4 regions of the Neorhizobium sp. AL 9.2.2 genome follow, and region 1 is predicted to be linked to each of the others. Evidence: predicted binding sites of a transcription regulator. Region 1 holds the regulator's gene; each other region holds the start of a gene.
What was found. The regulator LexA, encoded in region 1, represses DNA repair genes until DNA is damaged. The targets are predictions, from matches to a motif close to TGTTCNNNNTGTGTTCNG.

Region 1 (4,214 bases):
TTCGACGCCGTCAGCCTTTTGCGATGGCGTCGAAGGCCAGCAGCTTTTCCAGAAGGCGCGGCATGTCCTTCAGGTGGACCATGTTCGGACCGTCGGACGGTGCGTTGTCAGGATCTTCGTGGGTTTCGATGAAGACGCCGGCAACACCGACTGCGACGGCTGCACGGGCAAGCGTTTCGACAAACTCGCGCTGGCCGCCGGAAGAGCCGCCCTGGCCGCCTGGCTGCTGGACGGAATGGGTTGCGTCAAAAATAACAGGGCTTCCGAGCGACGCCATGATCGGCAGCGAGCGCATGTCGGAGACAAGCGTGTTGTAGCCGAACGAGGCACCGCGCTCGCACAGCATCACATTGGGATTGCCGCTTTCGAGGAACTTCGCCTGAACGTTCTTCATGTCCCAGGGCGCCAGGAACTGGCCCTTCTTCACGTTGATGGCGCAACCCGTCTTTGCGGCCGCGACGAGCAAGTCGGTCTGGCGCGACAGGAAGGCGGGGATCTGCAGGATATCGATCGTATCCGCCACGAGAGCGCATTGCTCTTCAGTGTGAATGTCGGTCAGAACGGGAAAGCCGAATTCCGTCTTCAGATCGGCAAAGATCGCCATCGCGTTGTCCAAGCCGATGCCGCGCTTGCCGGAGATCGACGTGCGGTTGGCCTTGTCGAAGGAGGATTTGTAGACGAGGCCGATGCCGAGTTTCTTGCAGAGTTCGACAAGCGTGCCGGCGATCATGAACGCATGATCACGGCTTTCCATCTGGCAGGGACCGGCAATCAGCGAGAGCTTTGCCGTGTTTGAGAAAACGACTTTCGAACTCCCCTCGCCCACGGACACTTCAGAATTGGCGGAGACTGTCATTTCACTATTCCTCGAAACCGAAAACCACACCTTGCCCCGGGGCTGCCGACACGATCACGCGGCCATCCCTGCGGATGAATGCGACGTCATTAGCAGCAAGGGTGATCTCTGTCACGGCGAGATCGGTGGTCTTGAAGATGATCCCGCGCGCAGCGAGGCGCGACGATAACAAGGGCTTCATCGAAGACCGGAACTCGTCGCTGAACGTGTCGTTGGATTGAATGCGGATGCTGGCATTGGCAGCTTCGATCCGCAGACCGTCTTTCCCTTGCTCGGGTTGCGTCTCGAACACGGTTTCGAAAAGCGGCAGAAACTCCAGCGGGTCATCTGCAGAAAAGACGATCTCTCGAAGGCCTGTAACGGCGTTTGCGTGCTCATCAAGACCACCGCGATCTGCCGGTAATGCGGCCATGCGCTGGCAGGAAAACAGCAAGATGTCATCGACCTCGGGAACTGCCGCGAACGCCAGACGGAATGAGACTTCGCTCTCCCCACCATCGGGCAACTGCATCGGGCGGGAGAATTGAAGCATCTCGCCCGCAGACATGTGCCCGTCCACAAAACGGATATGATCGGCCGCTGCATCCTGCGTCCCGACGACCACCGCCGATAGACCTTCCCTTTTCCGCTGGCCGCGGAAGCGGATGTCGCGATCGGTGAACACGTTGCCTCGTTTTGCCGCAAGCGAGGCTTGCCGACGGTTCACAATGGCCAGCGGCTCGAGATACGAGCCATCCGCGAAGAATATGCAGGCATTGGCTGTGCCGAAAGGGTGAACACCTTCAGGTGCCACAGTAAAGCCGAGAGCGGTCAACCTCCCCCGCGCTGACGCCAGATCTGCAACGGGCAGAACCAAATGATCGACTGACTTGTTACCCACTTACACCCCCAAAGTCTTATTCCGCAGAACATTGGCTATCGCGGGAAACTCGGCAAGTGCTGCGCACGAACTGAATACGTGATCGAACGCTGAAATGAGACTATTCTTGAGCAAAAATTTGGGGCTTGCGGAACACAGATAGAACATATAGCGTCCGTTCTGCATTTGTTTCCAATTCTGAGGGTCCCGTCCATGCTGACACGCAAGCAACAGGAGTTACTTCTGTTCATCCACGAGCGGATGAAAGAATCAGGCGTGCCGCCGTCGTTTGACGAAATGAAGGACGCTCTCGACCTTGCATCGAAGTCCGGCATCCATAGGCTGATCACCGCGCTCGAGGAGCGTGGCTTTATTCGCCGTCTGCCGAACAGAGCACGCGCGCTCGAAGTGATCAAGCTGCCTGACGCCTATGTGGCGAACCTTCATCCGCGACGGGGTTTTTCTCCCAGTGTCATCGAGGGAAGCCTCGGCAAAACGCAACCGGTCGTCGCTCAGAAGCCGGCGCCGGTCATGGCGGACAATCCGTTCTCGACAAACATTCCGGTCATGGGTCGAATCGCTGCCGGCGTGCCGATCTCCGCGATCCAGAACAACACCCATGACATCGCCGTTCCGATCGAGATGCTGGGTTCCGGCGATCATTACGCGCTCGAAGTGAAGGGCGATTCGATGATCGATGCCGGCATCCTCGATGGCGATACCGTCATCATCAAGAATACCAGCACCGCAAGTCCAGGCGATATCATCGTTGCCCTGGTCGATGAGGAAGAAGCGACCCTGAAGCGGTTCCGCCGCAAGGGTGCCTCGATCGCACTGGAAGCGGCAAACCCGGCTTACGAGACCCGCATCTTCCCGCCCGACCGGGTGAAGGTCCAGGGCAAGCTTGTCGGCCTTATTCGCCGCTACCATTGAGAACGCTGTCATCCCGGAGATGCGCAGCAACAGCCTCCGGGATGCCAAAGTCGAATTGTCGCGTTCGCCAGTCATAGAACCGGTGGACGGTCCACGGACGGCTTGAGGTCTGTGCGCTGTCTCGCATCGCCGCCGTAATCTTGATGTCTGGCGCTGTCGCGTTCGGAATAATGGTGATTTCCAGTGCGCCAGTCCGGCGCAACGTCCGCCCGCTGAGAAGCAAGGCGCCGGAGCGGCAAGTATCGAAGCGTGCGCCGGGCGAGACGATGATCCGACCGACATCGCAGGCAAGACCGGTGTATCGGTTGTCTTCGACGGTGACGATCCGGATGTCCTGAGCAGTCTGCGCCGCGCACAGGATTTTCGGCAGACAGGCGAATCGTCCGGGCTTCAATGCTTGAAGAAAACCCCTGACATATTCGATTTCCCGGCGCGTCAAATCCGGTCGCGAATGTGGTCCAGGTGGTCTGTCATCGCTTTTCGCAAGGCTGGCACCTCGCGCTGGTTCCGAAGAGGCAAGAACCGGCAAGGCGAGCGGTTGTTCTCCGGTCTCAAGCACCAGCGCTCGCCGCCATTGATCGTAGATAAATCCCGGCGGTCGGGTTCGATTGAGGGTGATCTTGTCATCCTGGATCACGCCGACCGATGCGCCGTCTTCGGATATGACGATATCAGGCCTCGGCGCCGAGCCTGAGCGGACCGCAAAGAGCAAAGCCACCGCCATGAACAGCGCGCCTGTCAACCTCAGCGGCGTGCGCAGCAGCGTCAGAAGCAGAAAGCCTGCCGTCGCCAGAGGCAGGAAAAGCGGGTTCTGCCGGCCGATGGCAATATCGCCGCCCCATGCGGCGACGATCTCGGCAATGCGAATGACGATCCGCAGCCCCTCGCCCATGATGAACAGAACGGGAGCATCCAGCCCGAACGGCATCAGCAGCATGGCCACGAGACCTGCCGGCATCACCACGAAGGAAATGATCGGCATGGCCGCGAGATTGGCCGCGAGGCCGTAGGTGGTCAGATGGTGGAAATGCTCGATCGAATAGATCGACGTCGACGTACTGCCGATCAGCGACGTCACCACGATCCCGGCAATGAAATGCAACGTCGCCGCAATACCCGTTATCCAACGGTTGCTACCTTTTGTCTCCTCCTTTCCTTTCGCGAAATATCGCGTCCAGAGGGCGAACCCTGCCACCAGTGCCGCGGTTGCCGCAAACGACATCTGGAAACTCGGACCCAGAATCTCCGACGGCGAGATGGCGAGGATGATGATTGCCGAAAGGGCGACGTTGCGAAGGCTGATGGAGGGTCGATCGACGAGCACGGCGACCAGCATCACCGCCATCATGATATAGGCCCGCTCGGCGGAAACCCCGAACCCGGAAATTAGGTAATAGGCGGTCGCCATGACAAGCGCACCGAACGCGGCAAACTTCTTGATCGGATAGGCCTGCGCAAAGCCTGGAAACAGCGACAGGACGGAGCGAACGCCGACGAAGAAGATACCGGCTGCCAGCGCCATGTTGAGGCCTGAGATCGCGACGATATGGGCCAGTCCGGACAGAC
Region 2 (4,214 bases), on a different contig from region 1:
CGTATCGGCGAAGGCCTCCGAAAGAATGACACGGTCGGCGAATACCAAAGGGATGGAGCCGGCTTCGTCGCGCAACAGATCCGGTATAGTGTCCGAGCACGGGATAGCCACCAAGCCGGATGGGCGCCATCCAAGCAGCGCCCGCAGCCTTGATTTCTCCACTTCGACATCGTCGCGTGAGCTTGTCACGATGACATCATACCCGTCCTTGCGTGCCATAACTTCGAGCCGCGACACCAGGGAAGTAAAGAAAACGTCGTCGAGATCCGGCACCAGTACGCCGACGACCCTCGCCTGCCCTGATCTCAGCTGTGAAGCAGCACGGTCGAGCTGGTAGTTGAGGTCCTTCGCGGCGCTTTCGACCTTACGGCGCAGATCGTTATTCACCGGCTTGCTGCCGCTGAAGACGTTCGAAACCGTCGCAATTGAAACGCCTGCGAGAGCCGCAACTTCTTTTATCGTGGATCTCTTTTTGGCCATAGGACTCACGTGTTAAACGTTTTACCGTTAAACGTTTAACAGCATGATCTGGTGTTCGCAAGCAAAAATTAATTTAAGACGGCGGCAGAACTGTCACCGCAGCTTTCCGCAGATCCCAGTCGCCGAAACGCCGGGCATCGTCAGCTTCAACCGGCAAGGTCCGAGCCTCCAATTTCCGCGGCTCTGATGAGAAAGTTCATCGCCGTTCGTGGCGACGCGAATCAGTGGCGCGTGTCTTGCGGTGCGAGTGTAACTGCCTCTTCGCCGCAGGTTTTCAAGGAAGATGCAGCAGCCATGCCGCGGTAAAGATTCGAATGTCAGTGTACCACGGGAACGTAAGAGACGATCGGCAATCCTGTGGCGTTGGCAGAATAAGCCTCGACTATTCTGCATCCTCAATACCGTCGTGACCACAAAAGCAACGCCATGCCGCAAGCTGCTGTGAGGGCCCCACCGACGATCCAGGGTCGTGGGTAGATCATGAAACTCTTGGCGGGATAGGGAAAGAAGCCGCTTCCTTGGGCCGCCCAGATCAGCCCGGCAACGATCAGCAGTAAGCCGAAACCCAATAACGCTTTTTCAGCCATCGCTGCCCCTTGCCGGCACGGTAGGCACCGCGGTGAATCGATCGGTAAAACTTTGCGTAGCTGTCGTAAAGACTTGTGTCAGACCCGGAGGCTCTGCGCGACTTACCCGGTCTTGCTGGTGGTACGATGCAGTAAACTCGGCAGTCTTTTCCGGGTTGTGTCGGCTGTGACTGGGCGCGAAGACGTCACGACCTGATCGGGCCACTGTTGCGCCCAGGGGTCAATACGACCCGCAAAGCAAGAGGATCAAAGGCATTAGGATCATCTCTTCGGCAGCCGTGATGGTGCCGGGACACTTCGCCTCCATCTTTCGTCACCGAAATAGCTCAGAATGTCCGAAGTTTGCTCCATCATAGCCGGGAGCGGCTTGTCCGGCAGCCTTCAAAGCATCTGCAGGCGGGCAGGATTCTATAACTTTGGATGTGGTGGCTTGAGCTTAGAGCGGCGGCAGCGTTCAGAACAGTACTTCACGTCGCTCCAGTTCTTGGCCCACTTCAGCCTCCATGCAAAAGGTTTTCCGCATGTCGCACACGTTTTTATCGGCAGATCCGCTTTCTTGACCATTCTCGCCATATGGATCCTCTCCTATTCAACGTGTTTACGAAAATGCTAACGAACCACTCGCCGCTCAGTTACCGAAGTGGCACTTCCACGAGCCCTACCCTATCTGGGGGAAGCAATCAGCGATTGGAAGCACCCGACTTCCAACTCTTTTCATGTTCGCTCGATCTATCTCCGTTCACTTTACGTTCCGCCTGCCCTATGACAGGCCAGTTTGCCATGTTTGAGACAGTGGATGATCAACCGATCGACTTTTGAATTTCTAGAGGAAGCCTCCAGTAATCACTTCGCCGAGTGGCTTGACGACAACCGAGCTAGACTTGATTGCGCGCGCCGCGACTTAATTGAATTCACCTTAGCGTTGGCTAATAGCACAGGGTCGATCGACAAGCGCGTAGATGAGGCCAACCGAGATCCCCGCAAATGTTTGAGTGCCGCGTCTATCTCGAAAGGCACCTGCTGCATCACGTTGCGAGTTTCGCCTTCGAAGAACGCAGCCGCGACATATTACATGCAAATCTCTCCGCACAGCTCATACAGCGGAGGCGGAGCGCTGCTACCCCCGCCACGGCTTGCCCGCATTTTGCGGCAAACAATCGCAAGCCACACCGGCAAATGGAGAGGGATCGTCGAGGGTCCATTATTTCGGACATATTTCCCAAATGGTCTGACGGGCGGTCATGATTTGAGCGCCAGCGGGTACGTCAGAAATCACGACGCGCTCGACTTTTTCAATCTCAAAAACTTCGGAGCCTGTCGCAACGTTTCTGACGAGATGCTCGTGTCCTCCAATCTTGTCGAGGAAATAGTAAAATCATTCGCCGCTGCCCGCGCGCTGGTCGATTACATCAATCGGGCAACGACTAAGCTCCCCGAGTCTCGATAACCGGAAGGCTCTTACGCGCAAACTTACTGACCCGAAGCTTATAGAGATGAAAAAGTAGGCTCGCGACTATCAGCACGGTCGGGATGTGCTTGATCGGTTTCCTGTCATTGAGATTGTTTAGGACGCTAAAAAGGTGGCCGCAGACGTCTCGGCATTAGAGATTTTGCTTGCGAGCACTTATACGGTAGGGACCGGCTCTCTCCCCCATTACGACAGATTTCCAGGAAAGGGTGATCTCTCGTCGCGCAATCAAGGCATCAACCGCTTCATGGACGGCTGGCATGTAGTCACGCCACTCAAGCGGAGCGTTGTGATCATTTGCAAGGCTGCGCGCAACTTCGCTCGGGCACGTCGTCCCATCAGGTCGACTGGCGACAAAACACAAAATGGTCGATTCCGCATTCGCGCTCATGGCTCGTCTTCATCTAATTGAACTGTCTCGCTGGTCATTTGAGAGTTACATTGTCTCAGCAAAGCATCAGGCAAGACCATCTCTGCGGAATACACCTCACAGCGGTGGTGGTGGACTGGACGGCTCCGTGTTGAGCTGGGGAGAGATCGACCTCCTTAAGGCAAAGCGATACGAAAACCTCTCATCTCCCTATGGCGACCTTCAGCGCTCCCCTTCAGTCCGATTAACCCGCAGCGGCTTGACAGTGTCTCTGCGGGTTAGTCCGATCAGATAAGGAGTAAAGGGTCGGCAGGGTTAGCGCCCTGTCGGCCGCTCCAAAAAACTCCGCCTCACCGCACAAACCGCTCTGAGACCGCCAACATGGTGACGGCTTGACCGGCCTGGGCGAGGAGCCCGTCGAAGGCGGCCCGATCGGCGTCCACGCCCTCCTGGAACGCCGTCAATGTAGGCCACCACAACTGGCGGGCGCCTAGGAACGGTGCGCCGTCGCCGTGCACCTCGGCGCTCGGCCGGTTCACCGCGTGACGCAGCGCGCCGATCCGCAGGCCGAGCTCGGCGTCATCAGCACCCGCCCAGCCGGGATTGCCATCGAGGTGCACGAACTGCAGGAGATGGATGCTGGTCGGCCGCTCCAGCACGTCCCATTGTCGATCAACGTCGGATACGGCACCCATTGGAGGCCGCGAGACGATTACATCCTCCTCGGTGATGAAGAAGATGACATTCGGCAGGTCTTGGAACAACGGCTCGTCGGGGCGGATGTTGTCGACGAACAAGGGCTCGTCGACCAGTGCGGCGGCGTCTTTCGGGGAGTCGAACGACGGCATGGCAACGCCGTCGTACTTGTCCTGACCCGGGCCGAGGCGGTCGGTGTCGAACTGGTGCCCTTGGACGTAGGTGAGCATGCCCGGGATCTGGCGGCCCATGGTGCCGTGCGGGTGACGCCAATGGTCGTGGAAGCGCTGGCGGTCGATATCGGGGCGGCGGGGGAGGAGGGCGAAGAAGCGGATCACGGAAGGTTCCTGACTGTGTTGTGTCGATTGACTTGGTTAAATTGATTACTTGCTGACTTTTCCCGGCTGCGGATGATCTTGCTGCTTGGGAGTGACCGAACGCCCTAACTTGATCGGCCGGTCACGTTACTTCACCGACGCTAGACGAAGCAGATCGGTCGAGCAGGCCGACGACGCCTGCCGCCCGCAGCCGGTAGTACGCGGGATGCGCCTCCTTCCTTGATTTGCGAGATAGGTATACTTCTGCTACTAAGTTGCAAGAACGCACTTACAGT
Region 3 (4,214 bases), 250 kb from region 1:
CCAGACATTTTCGCCCTGGTCGATGAAGATTTCCGAGCACGGACCGCAGGGGCCGGTATCGCCCATCTGCCAGAAATTGTCGGAGGTGGGAATGCGGATGATCTTGTCGTCGGAAATGCCGGCGATCTTCTTCCACAGCGTCGCAGCTTCCTCGTCTTCCGAATAGACGGTGACCAGCAACCGGTGCTTGGGCAGATCGAACCCTTCGGTAACCAGCTTCCAGGCAAGCTCGATCGCGTTTTCCTTGAAGTAGTCGCCAAACGAGAAGTTGCCGAGCATTTCGAAGAAGGTGAGATGGCGGGCGGTGTAACCGACATTGTCGAGGTCGTTGTGCTTGCCACCGGCGCGCACGCATTTCTGGGAGGTGGTGGCCGTGGTGTAGGGGCGCTTTTCAAGACCGGTAAAGACGTTCTTGAACTGCACCATACCGGCATTGGTAAACATCAGCGTCGGGTCATTGCGCGGCACAAGCGGGGACGAGGACACAACCTCGTGGCCGTTCATTTGGAAATAGTCGAGAAACGTCGACCGGATTTCATTCACGCCGCTCATGCTAAGCCCTTTTTATCGCCGGGTGCGATGCTGTTATTCGAAGACGAAAGGCTTGTATCGTCCGCGTTCCCGACTGTCCAGCCACAGCACCCCTAATCATCCCAAACCCGCCCGAAACGCAGACCGGCCGCGCATCTCGTAGATGGCGGCCGGCAAGATTTGAAAGCCGAAAAACTGGCGAAGATCAGCGTCAGGAAGCCCTAGACCGGCATCCCAACCCAAGCCCGATCAAGGGTCGGGGGCCTGGTCGCCGTCATTGGCATCGGGTCCGCCATTCTGCAGGAACTTATCGGCGATCAAGCCGGCATTCTGGCGCAGCGACGTCTCGATTTCACGCGCCACTTCCGGGTTGTCTCGCAGGAACGACTTCGCGTTCTCGCGGCCCTGACCGAGACGCTGGCTGTTGTAGGAGAACCAGGCACCCGACTTCTCGACGATCCCTGCCTTGACGCCGAGATCAACGAGCTCGCCGGTCTTGGAAACGCCCTCGCCATACATGATGTCGAATTCGACCTGCTTGAAGGGAGGCGCCATCTTGTTCTTGACGACCTTGACGCGTGTCTGGTTGCCGACGACTTCTTCGCGTTCCTTGACCTGGCCGATGCGGCGAATGTCGAGACGAACGGACGCGTAGAATTTTAGCGCGTTACCGCCTGTCGTCGTTTCCGGCGAACCGAACATCACGCCGATCTTCATGCGGATCTGGTTGATGAAGATCACCATCGTCTTCGACTTGGAGATCGACGCTGTCAGCTTGCGCAGTGCCTGGCTCATCAGACGGGCCTGAAGACCCGGCAGGCTGTCGCCCATTTCGCCTTCGATTTCGGCACGCGGCGTCAATGCCGCAACCGAGTCGATGACGAGAACGTCGACAGCACCGGAACGCACCAGCGTATCGGTGATCTCAAGCGCCTGCTCACCGGTGTCCGGCTGCGAGATCAGGAGGTTATGCAGATCGACGCCGAGCTTGCGGGCATAAACCGGATCGAGTGCGTGTTCCGCGTCAACGAAGGCGCAAACACCGCCACCCTTCTGAGCCTCGGCAATGGTCTGCAGGGCAAGCGTTGTCTTGCCCGAGCTTTCCGGACCATAGATTTCGACGATACGGCCCTTCGGCAGACCGCCGATGCCGAGCGCAATATCGAGGCTCAGGGAACCGGTGGAAACTGTCTCGATCTCGACGATGCTATCGTTCGAGCCAAGCTTCATGATCGATCCCTTACCGAAGGATCGTTCGATCTGTGAGAGTGCTGCTTCGAGCGCCTTGCTCTTGTCCACGCCTTTATCCTCTACGAGCCGCAATGAATTCTGTGCCATGAGGTCCCACCTTTAGGTTATTGCCGCCACGCAAGCAATGAAGCAGCCGATGGACATCGTGTACTCTTTTTGTTCTCATTAATCAAGAGGCTTTTATCAGCTTGATCGAACAGCGTTATCGCGATTTCGTTCCTGGAACGTTCTCGCGCGCATAACCTGTGGAAAATCAGGCGTTAAAGCAAGAAGCCTCGCGGTTCGACGGACGAATCGCGAGGCTCCATAAAGGTTGGCAGGCGGATCAGAAAATCAGTCCGAGTCGAGCATCTCGCGAACCGCAACGGCAAGCTGCTTCAGCGAAAACGGCTTGGGCAGAAAACCGAACTTCGCATCGGCCGGCAGGTTGCGCGCAAACGCGTCCTCCGCGTATCCGGAGACGAAAATGAACTTCAGATCCGGATAGGATTTCCGCAGCTCCGTCAGAAGCGTCGGCCCGTCCATCTCAGGCATGACAACGTCGGAAACGACGATATCAACCTTGCCTTCGAGCTCGTCCATGATGTCGAGTGCTTCGACGCCGGATCCGGCTTCGTGCACGGTATAACCGCGTGTCTCCAGCATCCGCTTGCCGCCCCGGCGAACCGCTTCTTCATCTTCCACCAGGAGCACGACCGCGGACTTGCCGGTGAGATCCATATCCTCTGCCGGCGCCTTCAAAGCCACGGGCTGTGCGGCTGCCAGAGCTGCAGCCTCTGCCGCCTCCGGCGTGATGACCGGTATTTCGGGAATGTGACGCGGCAGGAACAGCCGGAAACTCGTTCCGCGACCGACTTCGGATTCCGGATAGATATAGCCGCCGGACTGTTTGATGATGCCATAGACCATCGAAAGGCCGAGACCTGTCCCCTTGCCCACTTCCTTGGTGGTGAAGAACGGCTCGAAGATCTTGTCCATGATCTCGGGCGGAATGCCCGTGCCGCTGTCGGCAACCTCAACCATCACGAGATCTTCCGCCGGCAGATCGGCCTGATGGAAGCTGCTGGTTTCCTCGGCCATCACATTGCGGGTCTTGATCAGGATCGTGCCGCCCTGCGGCATCGCATCGCGCGCGTTGACGCAGAGGTTGATGAGAACCTGTTCGAACTGCGACAGGTCGGTACGCACCGGCCACAGGTCACGCCCGTAGTCGACATCGAGCTTGACATTGGTGCCGGAAATCAGCCGGTCGACCAGCATCCGCAGGTCGCCCACCACATCGGTGAGGTTCAGCACCGCCGGACGCATCGTCTGCTTACGCGAGAAGGCCAAAAGCTGGCGCACCAGAACGGCGGCCCGGTTGGCGTTGCGCTTTATTTCCATCAGGTCGGCAAAGCTTGCGTCGGACGGACGCGCCTGCAGAAGCAGGTGATCGGACGACAGAAGGATAGCCGTCAGCACGTTGTTGAAATCGTGCGCGATACCGCCGGCAAGAGTGCCGACCGCATTCAGCTTCTGGGTCTGCGCCATCTGCGTCTCGAGCGCCTTTTGCTCGGTCGTCTCGACGGAATAGATGATCGCCGCCTCTTCGGGTGCCTCGTCGCTCTCGTCGATCACCGCATTGACGTAGAAACGCAGATAGCGGGTCTCGTCGCCCGGATGCCGCGAATCGATCGGGGTAATATCGCCCTGCCGGTCGCGTGCGGCAGCAAGCGCCGCCATCAGCTGATCGCGGGTCGTCTCGTGCGCGATACGCTCCAGCGACGCACCACTTTCCACGTCGTCGCGGGTCAGAACCCCGGCGAACAGTCGCAGGAACGGCGCATTGATGCGCAGGATCCGGCCCTCGCCATCGACGGATGCAATGGCCATCGGCGTGTTGTTGAAAAAGCGCGTGAAACGCATCGCAGACGCGGATTGATCGGTGTCCTCACCATGCGGCCGGTTGATCACGACACTGCGGCTTTCGCCGGGCGCACCGTCGCGCATGGAGCTGACGCTGTGAACAAGTCGCACCGGCAGGCTCTGGCCGTTGGCACGGCGCAGGTCGAGATCGAGAGTCTCCGTGCGCTTCAGGCCTGGCGCCGGTTGAACCGACTGGATCAGCGCCATGCCCTCGCCCGCCACGAGATCGTCGATCGTCATCGATCCCGGAGAAAACTTGGTCAGATCGAGACCCAGCCATTCAGCCAGCGTGGCGTTGAGATAAAAGATCTCGCCCTTCTTGCCCGCGGAAAAGAACCCGACCGGCGCATGATCGAGGTAGTCGATGGCGTTTTGCAGTTCGCGAAAGAAGCGCTCCTGGTCCGACCGTTCCGAGGTCGTGTCGGTAATCTGCCAGATGTCGAGCTGCGCCTTGTTGTTTCCGGAACCCGCCAGAAGGCCGGCCTTGAGCCTGTACCAGAAGGCGCCCGCACCATTCTCTCCAACGA
Region 4 (4,214 bases), on a different contig from region 1:
TTCAGAGCCGCGCCTCGACGGCTGATACCTCAGGGATAGACGGCTGGGCGCCTCTTTCGAGGCAGGCAAGCGAGCCCGCAACGGCTGCCCGTCGCAGGGCATCTGCAAAGCCTATCCTCTGATCGAGACTTGCAGCCAGATAGCCGCAGAACGTATCGCCGGCACCCACCGTGTCGACGGGCTCTATCTTCAGGCCCTTGGCCGACAGGATTTCACCATCAAGCATGGCAACGACCCCTTCGCCACCGAGCGTGACCACGAACGTCTGGCCGGTCTCACTGTGAAGGCGGCGCAAAACTTCTTCGCGCGCTTGGGCGTCGATGATCGTGCAACCTGCGAGAAGCTCGAATTCGGTCTCGTTGGCGACGACGATATCGGCAAGGCCGGATAGTCGCACCGCATCGGCCGTCAGCGGCGCAGTGTTGATCATCGTCCGGATGCCCTTCGCCTTTGCTGCACGGAGTGCGGCCTCGACGGCTGCCGGCGGGATCTCGAGCTGCAGCATCAACGTGTCTGATGGAGACATGGCCTCCACCGCGCCCTGCGCCTGCGCCTCGCCGATCGTGCCATTGGCACCGGGCACGACGGCGATCATGTTCTCGCCGCTGTCATCGCCGACCAGTATCAGTGCTGTGCCAGTCGAAATACTTGTCCGCGTGACCGCTGAAAGATCGGTTCCGGATGCCTGGAGCAAAGCCAGCGCCGGGTCTGCAAAGCCATCGTCTCCGACTGCGCCGACCATGCGCACGTCGCTGCCTGCGCGGCGGGCGGCCAGTGCCTGGTTGGCACCCTTGCCGCCGGAGGCCGTCGCAAAGGTCGAACCCACAACCGTTTCGCCCGGCCCCGGCAACCGCTCCGTCGTTGCGATAAGATCCATGTTGATGGAGCCGAAGACGGTGATCATGCTGTGCCTGCCTGTTTTGTGAAATGCGGGCTGACACTGCCCGAGAGAATCAGTCCTCGTCAACTACCCTCAAGCGCAGCGAACCGGTGCGGCTCTCGACTGCGCCGGATGCCGGAACTGCGGGGGTTGGTCCAGCGTGGGGTATCGGGGCGGCCACTGGTGCTTCCAGTTCGAGCGCTTCGATCCTTGCACCGCGCCGGCCGAGCTTTTCGGTCGACGTCACGATCTGCTCGACGTCCTTCTGGGCTGCGAAGAAATGCGATTGCAGCTTACGGGTCCGCTCGTCGAGGCGACCGAGATCCTCCATCAGCAAGGCCACCTCGCCCTGGATCAGATGCGCCTGTTCGCGCATGCGCTGATCCTTCAGCACCGCCTGGATAACCTGGATCGACAGCATCAGCAGCGACGGAGAGACGATGACGATGCGGGCGCGCTGCGCCTTCTGGATCACGCTCTCGAAATGCTCGTGGATCTCGGCAAAGATCGATTCCGACGGCACGAAGAGAAAAGCGGTGTCCTGCGTTTCGCCGGCAATCAGGTATTTCTCCGAGACATCGCGGATATGGACTTCCATGTCCCGACGAAACTGTTGCGATGCGGCCCGGCGCGCTTCGGGTGCGGCCGATTCGCGAAAGGCATTCCAGGCCTCCAGCGGAAATTTCGCGTCGATGACCAGCGGTGGCAAACCGTTCGGCATGCGGATCACGCAGTCTGGTCTCGACCCGTTCGACAGGGTCTTCTGGAATTCGAAGGCACCCATCGGCAGGCCGTCGGAAACAATCGCCTCCATCCGGCCCTGACCGAAGGCGCCGCGCGTCTGCTTGTTGGAAAGGATCGCCTGCAGCCCCACGACATCCTTGGCAAGGCTCTGGATATTGTTCTGGGCCGCGTCGATGACGGCCAGACGCTCCTGCAGCTGGCGCAGGTTGTCATGGGTGGATCTGGTCTGCTCGGTAATGGTTGCGCCGATCCGGTGGGTCATGCCATCGAGCCGCTGGCCGACGACCTGGCTGAGCTCGACCTGGCGGGCGGCAAGCGTTTCGCCCATCGCCGAAAGCCTGCCCTGCATTTCCCCCTGCATCCGCATCAACTCGCCCATGCGGGCCTCGGCGTCTTCCGCCTGACGGCCGCTGCCTCCGGAAAGGCGCATGAGAAACAACATGAGAAGCATGCCGAAGATGCACGAAGCAGCCATTAGCACCATCGGGTGCTGGCTCTCCAGAAAACGGGAAATCTCGGGGAACAGGTCATTCATGGCGGCAAGCTAGCAGAAAACCGCGGATTGGAAAGATCAAAACGGGAACATTGATCGAAAACGGCGATCCGGGGCTGTTCCATCGGCGAAAAAGATAGGTTATGGGATCGCCATGACGATCAAGCCGCTTATCATTCTCCCCGATCCGCTCCTGCGTCAGGTGTCCAAGCCTTTCGAACGGGTGGACGATGCTCTTTTGAAGCTCGCGGACGACATGCTGGAAACCATGTACGACGCTCCGGGCATCGGCCTTGCCGGGATCCAGATCGGCGTTGCCCGCCGCATTCTCGTGGTCGACGTGTCGCGCGAGGAAGACGAGAAGAACCCGATCGTCGTGATCAATCCGGAGATTATCCGCTCATCGGACGAGCGATCGGTGTATGAGGAAGGCTGCCTTTCCATCCCGGAATACTATGCCGAGGTGGAGCGCCCGGCCTCCGTGACGGTCAAGCATATCGGTCGCGACGGCAAGGAACACGTGATCGAGGCCGATGGCCTGCTCGCCACCTGCCTTCAGCACGAGATCGACCATCTGGACGGCGTGCTGTTCATCGACCATATATCGCGGCTGAAGCGCGAAATGGTGGTCAAGAGGTTCACCAAGGCTGCCAAGGCAAAGGCGGTCTAGCGATCGCTTGCAGGCACTCTCGGTTTGAAGGCGCGTTCCTTGCGGGCGCGAAAAGGTCCATGTCTCTTCGCATCATCTTCATGGGCACACCGGAATTTTCCGTGCCGACACTGCAGAACTTGAAGCAGGCCGGTCACGAGATCGTCGCGGTCTATAGCCAGCCGCCGCGTCCCGGCGGGCGCCGCGGGCTCGATCTCGTAAAGTCGCCGGTGCATCAGGCGGCGGAACTGCTCGGCATCCCGGTGCTGACACCGCTCAATTTCAAAAGCGAGGAAGACCGCGAGACCTTCAGGTCCTTCAAGGCGGATGTCGCCGTGGTCGTCGCCTATGGCCTGCTTCTGCCCGAAGCGATCCTCACCGGCACCCGGCTCGGTTGCTACAACGGCCATGCTTCGCTGCTGCCGCGCTGGCGCGGTGCTGCCCCGATCCAGCGCGCCATCATGGCCGGCGATGCAAAGACCGGCATGATGGTGATGCAGATGGAAAAGGGCCTCGATACCGGCCCGGTGGCGCTCACCCGGGAAGTCGAGATCGGCGAGGCCATGACCGCGGGCGAGTTGCACGACCGGCTGATGCTGACGGGCGCGCGTGCCATGGTCGAGGCGATGGAGAAGCTCGAAGCCGGCGACCTGCCGCTGACACCGCAGTCCGACGACGGCGTGCTCTACGCGTCGAAGATCGACAAGGGTGAAACCCGCATCGATTTCTCGAGGCCCGCGCGCGACGTTCACAACCATATCCGCGGGCTCTCCCCGTTCCCCGGCGCGTGGTTCGAGGCCGAGATCAACGGTAAGCCGGAACGGATCAAGGTCCTCTCGTCCGCAATGGGCTCCGGACAGGGAAACGCAGGCACGGTGCTGGACGATCACCTCACGATCGCCTGCGGGGACGGCGCCGTTTGCCTGACGCGGCTGCAGAAGGCCGGCGGCAAGCCGCTGGATGCCGCTGATTTCCTGCGTGGCACGGCGATGGCGACCGGAATGCGGGTGGCCTGATGCCGCGTTACAAGATGATCGTCGAATATGACGGCACGTCCTATGTGGGCTGGCAGATCCAAGACAACGGTCATTCGGTGCAGGCCGCCCTGCAGAAGGCGATCTTGAAGCTGACCGGCGAGACCGTATCGGTCCGTGGCGCAGGACGGACCGATTCCGGCGTGCATGCCTGGGGCCAGACGGTTCATACGGATCTTTCCCGCGAGTGGGTGCCGTACAAGCTGCGCAACGCCGTCAACGCCTATCTGATGACGGCATCGGAAAAAGTCTCGGTCATCGATGTCAGCCTCGTCGACGAGACCTTCGATGCGCGGTTCTCGGCCATCAAGCGGCATTACCTCTACCGCATCCTCAACCGCCCTTCTCCCTTGGCGCTTGAGGCGAGCCGGGCGTGGTGGGTGTCAAAACCTCTCGACCACGAGGCGATGCATG

Region 2: a site for LexA is predicted at 1,804-1,821, ahead of G6K99_RS21770 (DUF2461 family protein). Genes of this name have one in related genera too.
Region 3: a site for LexA is predicted at 1,929-1,946, ahead of recA (recombinase RecA). Genes of this name have one in related genera too.
Region 4: a site for LexA is predicted at 2,192-2,209, ahead of def (peptide deformylase). Genes of this name have one in related genera too.

Annotation. Positions count from the first base shown of each region.
Region 1 covers NZ_JAALXU010000003.1:1,275,552-1,279,765, forward strand. The annotation lists gene kdsA (3-deoxy-8-phosphooctulonate synthase) at 11-856, opposite strand; gene G6K99_RS12785 (VOC family protein) at 861-1,736, opposite strand; gene lexA (transcriptional repressor LexA) at 1,929-2,648, shown strand; gene G6K99_RS12795 (ComEC/Rec2 family competence protein) at 2,629-4,214, opposite strand, start outside.
Region 2 covers NZ_JAALXU010000009.1:917,393-921,606, forward strand. The annotation lists gene G6K99_RS21755 (LacI family DNA-binding transcriptional regulator) at 1-480, opposite strand, end outside; gene G6K99_RS21760 (hypothetical protein) at 876-1,067, opposite strand; gene G6K99_RS21765 (DUF2256 domain-containing protein) at 1,476-1,640, opposite strand; gene G6K99_RS21770 (DUF2461 family protein) at 1,864-2,514, shown strand; gene G6K99_RS23585 (DUF3253 domain-containing protein) at 2,669-2,926, opposite strand; gene G6K99_RS21780 (EthD family reductase) at 3,256-3,939, opposite strand.
Region 3 covers NZ_JAALXU010000003.1:1,029,297-1,033,510, reverse strand. The annotation lists gene alaS (alanine--tRNA ligase) at 1-552, opposite strand, end outside; gene recA (recombinase RecA) at 781-1,869, opposite strand; gene cckA (cell cycle histidine kinase CckA) at 2,116-4,214, opposite strand, start outside.
Region 4 covers NZ_JAALXU010000001.1:316,653-320,866, reverse strand. The annotation lists gene G6K99_RS01655 (ribokinase) at 2-904, opposite strand; gene G6K99_RS01650 (DNA recombination protein RmuC) at 954-2,108, opposite strand; gene def (peptide deformylase) at 2,272-2,787, shown strand; gene fmt (methionyl-tRNA formyltransferase) at 2,847-3,782, shown strand; gene truA (tRNA pseudouridine(38-40) synthase TruA) at 3,782-4,214, shown strand, end outside.